3 regions of the Oceanobacillus sp. FSL W8-0428 genome follow, and region 2 is predicted to be linked to each of the others. Evidence: riboswitches for the same ligand, from Rfam matches in the RefSeq annotation. Region 2 holds a riboswitch; each other region holds the start of a gene.
The links. A riboswitch is a leader RNA that binds a small molecule or an ion and turns the genes downstream of it on or off. The one in region 2 is predicted to bind preQ1.
Positions count from the first base shown of each region.

Region 1: linked by a shared signal. The riboswitch ahead of queC (7-cyano-7-deazaguanine synthase QueC) and the one ahead of queF (preQ(1) synthase) in region 2 are both predicted to bind preQ1.
Region 3: linked by a shared signal. The riboswitch ahead of MKY30_RS10745 (QueT transporter family protein) and the one ahead of queF (preQ(1) synthase) in region 2 are both predicted to bind preQ1.

Region 1 covers NZ_JBBORB010000001.1:4,056,779-4,059,050, forward strand. The annotation lists gene queD (6-carboxytetrahydropterin synthase QueD) at 1-424, opposite strand, end outside; gene queC (7-cyano-7-deazaguanine synthase QueC) at 424-1,098, opposite strand; PreQ1 riboswitch class I at 1,181-1,226, opposite strand; gene MKY30_RS19445 (thioesterase family protein) at 1,487-1,960, opposite strand; gene MKY30_RS19450 (3-hydroxyacyl-CoA dehydrogenase NAD-binding domain-containing protein) at 1,947-2,272, opposite strand, start outside.
Region 2 covers NZ_JBBORB010000001.1:2,448,074-2,450,345, reverse strand. The annotation lists gene MKY30_RS11490 (queuosine precursor transporter) at 116-751, opposite strand; gene queF (preQ(1) synthase) at 799-1,296, opposite strand; PreQ1 riboswitch class I at 1,374-1,420, opposite strand; gene murB (UDP-N-acetylmuramate dehydrogenase) at 1,535-2,272, opposite strand, start outside.
Region 3 covers NZ_JBBORB010000001.1:2,300,060-2,302,331, reverse strand. The annotation lists gene MKY30_RS10750 (VOC family protein) at 1-588, opposite strand, end outside; PreQ1 riboswitch class I at 981-1,025, shown strand; gene MKY30_RS10745 (QueT transporter family protein) at 1,034-1,516, shown strand; gene MKY30_RS10740 (DUF3891 family protein) at 1,665-2,272, shown strand, end outside.

The sequences.
Region 1 (2,272 bases), 1.6 Mb from region 2:
TCGGCGTTTCAAACAGCCGGACAAGTTCTACTTTACAATCGTTAGGCAGGTCACGGATTGCTTCTTCCATTTGTTCAAAAATCCAGACGACCATATTTTCTGCAGTTGTATTCATTTTTGGTAATGTTTCATTTAAATAACGATGATCTAAAAATACTTCAATCTTGTCCTTCCAAATCTTTTTTATATCGGAGAAATCAATAACTAAGCCGATTTCATCAACAAAACCGCTGATACCGAATATAACTTTATAGGTATGCCCGTGAAGATTTTTACACTTTCCCTCATAACAATGAAGATGGTGTGCCGCATCGAATGTAAATTCTTTACTTACCATTACTCGTTTTTGATGGTAGGCTAAATGCTCTCTTTGAATATCTTCATCCAGTTTTTGCAGTTCTTCAACAATACGAAACCCGAACATTATTGATTCACCTCCTGCCTTCTTGCCAGATATTGATCTAACCCTCGCTGGCGCAATTGGCATGCCGGACACTCTCCGCACCCGGCCCCTCTTATTCCGTTATAGCAGGTTAGTGTTCTCTCTCTGATATAATCGAAGACTTGCAGCCCGTCCGCCATTTCCCATGTTTCTGCTTTGTCCAGCCACATTAATGGAGTGTGAATAACAAAATCTTCGTCCATTGACAAATTTAATGTGACATTTAAAGACTTAGTAAAGATATCACGGCAATCCGGATATCCGCTAAAATCTGTCTCACATACACCGGTAATAATATGCTTTGCATTGATTTGCTTAGCTAAAATTGCTGCAAATGAAAGAAACAGTAAATTTCTTCCCGGGACAAATGTATTTGGTAATTTTCCTTCCTCTTCGGCATTTTCCACTTCTATATCCGCCCTTGTCAGAGCATTAGGAGCTAATTGATTCAGTAATGACATATCCAGGATATGATGTCTCAACCCTTGCTCTTCAGCAATTTCCCTGGCGACTTCAATCTCCAGGCTATGACGTTGATTGTAATCAAAGGTCACTAATTCCACATGCTCGAACTTTTCTAATGCCCAAAATAAGCAGGTAGTGCTATCCTGGCCACCGCTAAATACAACTACTGCGCGCTTATTATTTTTTCCCATAAAAAAATCCCCTTTCCAATCTGAAAAAGAGAATCCTATACACCCAGAAAATATAAAAAACCATACCTAAGGCTCGGTATGGTTATCCTTAGTTTTTTATAGAGGGTGTTAGCTAGAACCTCTTCTACTTCGTTTCGTAGATTTTATTAATGTTGATTACAAATGGCAGTATAACATATTTTTCCTGATGATGTTACCATTTTTACAAATGTTGAATTATTTTTCAACAGCTAATACAGTCTTACAGCGAATGATATCTGTTCTTTCGGGCATAGCAAATGCTCCCTTTATCATCTGAGAGAATTTTAATTATTTCTCTGTTCACAATAAAGGGAGTATATATTACCTATGACAATACAAATATTTTTGTTTCAATCAAAAGTATATGTTATTTTTTCTCACGAATACCCATAAGTGTATTCGCTCCAGTAGGCCAATTCTCTTTTGGCAATCTAGGAAATTGATTAATCCGCACATCAACTGTATCTGGAAACGGCGCAGGGCGCCCTGATATCTGGTCCATTCCCATTACCATCTGTTCACTGGTTGCCACAGTCGTATTTTCTTCATTTTTCATTTCAAACCAAAGATGCATACGCTTTTCATCCTTGTTCAAAACAGTAACATTTGTATGCAGTTCTTCATTTTCATGTGCTTCTTTTAAATATTTAATATGCGCTTCCAGGGTAAATATAGTATAAGCGTTTGCTTTTCTTCCTTCTTCATCGAGTCCAATTTCATCCATCAAGGCATCCAGGCTGCGGCTGAAAATCAAAGCATAATATGCATCATTCAAATGGCCATTATAATCTACCCATTCGGGCAATACACGGCCCTTCCATATTTGCTTACTTTCTATCATAGGAAAGCAGCCTTTCTGCCGGCCAGAAACCTTCTTCCTCTAAAAGCCCCATCAGTTTAATCAAGAAGCGGTCACGACGATGCTCCAGATCTTCAATTGGTACATCTCCGCTTTGCTCTGCAGTTCCTGAAATAACTTTTTCACTTAATTCTTCGGTCAATTCTGGGGCTACCAAGCGAGTCCACGGAAGCTTCAAAGCAGGACCAAACTGTTCAAGCATGTGCTTCATACCGTCTTTACCACCAGCTAAATGAAGTGTCAAAAATGGTCCCATCAAAGCCCAGCGCAGACCAGGTCCATACACAATCGCCT
Region 2 (2,272 bases):
AGAATTATACTGCTGAACATTGCTTATAAAAGACCAGCCAGATATTTTTTGCTCTGGCTGGTCTTTTCAATGTATTTATAATCAATACAAGAATTAATCTATCAGATTCTCCTGTTTAAGAAGCCTCCAATAACTCCGCCTGGTTTTTCTCCTCATGCTTTCTAGCTAAGCGGACCAGCAGATACGCAAATGGTGTGTCCATCACTGCAACAATAAACTTCCATATATATTGTGATACAATCATTCCAAGTAAAACTGTTGTCGGGACAATCCCCCAAAAAGCAATTATAATAAATAATATCGTATCAATGAGCTGGCTGGTCATCGTTGATAAACTATTACGCAGCCATAGCTTTTTCCTGCCATGACGATGCTTTAATCTATGAAAAATTGTAACACCTAAGTTCTGGCTGACAAAATAAGAAACCAGACTGGCTAAAATCACGCGGAAACTCCCATTAAAAATTTCTTCAAAAGCAGCCTGTGATTGAAAATCCGCTGCCGGTGGAAGCTGAATCGCAATATAAATAAATATCATAGCAATAATCTGTGTGAAAAATCCGGCTTGAATCGTTTTTCTCGCAGCCTTTTTTCCATAAACCTCGCCAATAACATCCATCATTAAATACGTAATCACATAAACAATCGCTGCAGCCGGCAACACAAAGCTTCCCATTTGAAATAATTTGACCGACAAAACATTGGACAACAATAACAGCCCAACAAAGACAGCATTTAAGTAAATATACATTATCCTGTTCCCTTCTCTCCAAAGGTTCAAGGACCTAACGTTTCCCTCTATCGATTATCTACAGTTTCCGGATACATATCATGCTGCATTAACCGGTCTTCTGCCATCTTTTCAAATTTCGTTCCCGTTTTTCCATAATTACAATATGGATCAATGGAGATTCCTCCGCGTGGCGTAAATTTTCCTCTCACTTCAATATAACGGGGATCCATCAGTTCAATTAAATCATTCATAATGATATTGACACAGTCCTCATGGAAATCACCATGGTTTCGGAAACTGAATAAATATAATTTTAAAGATTTACTCTCTACCATTTTAATATCTGGAATATAGCTGATATAAATTGTTCCAAAATCAGGCTGATTTGTCATTGGACAAAGTGTTGTAAATTCCGGACAGTTTAATTTCACAAAATAATCCCGGTTCGGATGCTGATTATCAAACACCTCTAAAATCTCTGGTGTATAATCAAACGCATATTTCGTTTCTTTATTTCCCAGCAATTCAATTCCTTGCAGATCCTTTTCACTTCTTCCTGCCATGCTGCTCACCTCCTTTTGATATTTTAAGATAAACAAAAAAGCCATGCTCCCAAGGAACACAGCTTGATAATTACAAGTTGTCCTTAGTTTTTTATAGAGGGTTAACGCTAAGAACCTCTGCCTATTGGTTAAAATTAACACTTCATATTATAAGAATGTAGACTCTGAATGTCAATCTTTCTTTTATATTACAAAGTTCCGTATCTTACCTTTCATGCCCGGAGCCTGCTCTACAATTTTATTTCTCCATATCCTCGCCAATAATGCGCACTTCACGTTCTAACTGTACATCAAATTTCTCTTTCACTGTCGCCTGGACAAATTGAATTAATGAAATATATTCTGACGCTGTTGCATTATTTTTATTGACAATAAAACCAGCATGTTTTGTAGAAACTTCCGCTCCACCAATTTGCTGTCCTTGAAGATTACTGTCTTGAATCAGCTTGCCGGCAAAAAAACCGGGCGGCCTCTTAAATACACTGCCGCAAGATGGATATTCCAATGGCTGCTTGGATTCTCTCTTATATGTAAGATCATCCATTACTTCTTTAATTTCTTCCTTGCTTCCGGATTTTAGAGCAAAGGTTGCTTCTAAAACAATATAGCCGTTGTCCGGGATATTACTTGTGCGATAGCTGAGATCCAGCTGATCCGCAGTTAATGACAGCAGCTCTCCATCTTTCGTTACAACTACTGTGCTTTCCAGCGCATCTTTAATTTCTCCGCCGTATGCGCCTGCATTCATATACAGAGCTCCCCCGACAGAACCCGGAATCCCGCATGCAAACTCCAGCCCCGTAAGTTCTTCCTTCAAAGCAAAACGGGAAGCATCAATAATTCTTGCACCACTTTGAGAGATGACCTTATCCCCTTCTCGCCAAATGGACGCCAGCTGTTGAAGGTTCATAACAATTCCCCGGATTCCGCCATCCTTCACGATTAAATTAGAACCATTTCCAAGCATTGTAAATGG
Region 3 (2,272 bases), 150 kb from region 2:
GCCTAATCCTTCTACATAGAACTCCTTTGCTTTTGACAAATCATTCACATGTAAATGAATATGTCCAATAAGGGTTTCTTCAGGCATGCCATTCCACTCCTCTGTTGCTAGTTCGAGAAGTCCATCTGCATCAAGCGGTTCTGTGCTCATTTGTACAGATTCTTCTGACCAGCTCCAGCTTTCAGATAATCGGTCTCTCGCTACTTCAATCCCATTTCCATCCGGATCTGAGAAATAGAGTGCTTCACTGACTAAGTGATCAGAAGCACCTAATTGCAGCGTATATCTTCTCCCCTCCTGCAAAAGATATTTTAAAAATACTGCCAGGTCTTTTCGTTCCGGCAGAAGAATAGCAAAATGATAGAGCCCTGTTGTTCTTCTTTGTTTTGACACAACTCCTTCAGGCTGCTCCAGAGTAATTAAAGCCTTCTTGCTGTCTGCCGAAAGTACTGCTTTATTATCTGTTTTCCGCATTATTCTAAAGCCCAAAAAATCTTGATAAAATTGAATAGAACGTTGTAAATCTGTTACCTGTATAGTTATATCTGATACGTATATTGTCTGTTCGTCAAAAAATTTCTTTTCCATTTATAATAGTCACCTTTCCGGTTTTATATTTCACTAAAAATAATAAACTTACTTTATGTAACTAATTATAAATGAGTGAAGTCCAGCGGTCAAAAATGTTTTCTCGTTCAGATTATTTAACTTCTGTTTAAATTAATAACTCAACTTTCGCACCTGAGAATAAGCGTCTATACCTTCCTATTCCATTATGAACATGTTCTTCATTATCCTGCTTGCATGTTGTTAAATCATCCTTCTATTGAAATGAAAATTGGATGAAATTGCTGCAATAGCAATTCATATTGTGGAGATTTGACCAATGACGAGAAAAACAATAAACACGACTACTATTTACACTATAAATAGTATAAAACGATTGTTTTCCAATTCAAATACTGATATGATAAGCGTTGCATGACGTGGTTCGTAACCATCCCACGCTAAAAAACTAGGAGGAAAACAAAATATGAATATAAAAACACTTGTGGTTAACGGGATTATCGCAGCGCTATATGTTGCTCTATCCTTGCTGGTCTCTCCCGTTGCATTCGGAGCGATTCAATTTCGAATATCAGAGATGTTTAACCATTTAATTATCTTTGATAAACGTTACTTTTTCGGAATTACAATTGGTGTATTTGCATCTAATTTATTTTCAATGGCAGGCGGGCTCGATCTCTTATTCGGGACAGCACATACTGCTATATCGTTAGGAATTATTATTTTCTTAAAGAAATATATTAAAAATACACTCACACTGTTATTCCTGAATACATTGATTTTCAGCTTTAATATGTTTATTATCGCTTTTATGCTAAAGATTGCTTTAAACTTACCATTCCTGCTTACATGGCTTACAACAGGAGCCAGTGAATTAATTGTATTGCTGATTGGTATCCCGATTTTCTATACTTTATATAAACGGATACATTTTGATAAAATAATATAGAATCGAGAATAAGACGGTGGATCATCCATCGTCTTTTTAATAATTGAAATCCAGATAACCCTTTTTAACTATACTAATGAGTATAATCAGATCACCTCTTTATAAATATCATTTTTTGTAAATTATCATTTTGAAGGGAAGGATTAATATGATTATCAGAAATCAGGACGAGCATTTTATTTTTATAGCACAGCCAGACCATGCTCTTTTATCAGGAGAATTTTTAAAACATCTGGACTCCAGTTATTTGGAGCATGCTCCTTACAAAGATTCTGTTATTTATGCTGCTTATCAGCACGACTGTGGCTGGAAAGCATTTGACAAGCAGCCCTTTTGGAATGATCAGGCTAATCAGCCTTATTCATTTATTGATTTTCCAACCATTCCAAAAACCGTATTATACACGCAGGGTATTGAACAGGTTCAGGAGAAGGATAGCTACGCTGCTTTACTTTGCAGTGAACATTATAAACGTTTCCTGATAAAATCCTCTCTCCCTGAAGCGGAAGCATTTGTTCAACAGGAAGCAAAGCGTCAGGAATGGTTAATCAGTACCATGAAGGATTTTGATAAGCAAAGCTTTGAAGCTGACTATACACTGTTACAGTTTTCCGATAACTTGTCCCTGTTTGTTTGCATGAACGAGGCCGGAGCAGAGGATAAAGACCTGCATCCTTTTTTCAAAGAAGGGTTATCCTTATCAAACAGTGCTTCTAAATTACCATCTGACTATTCCATTGGCTGGACAGGCAGAGA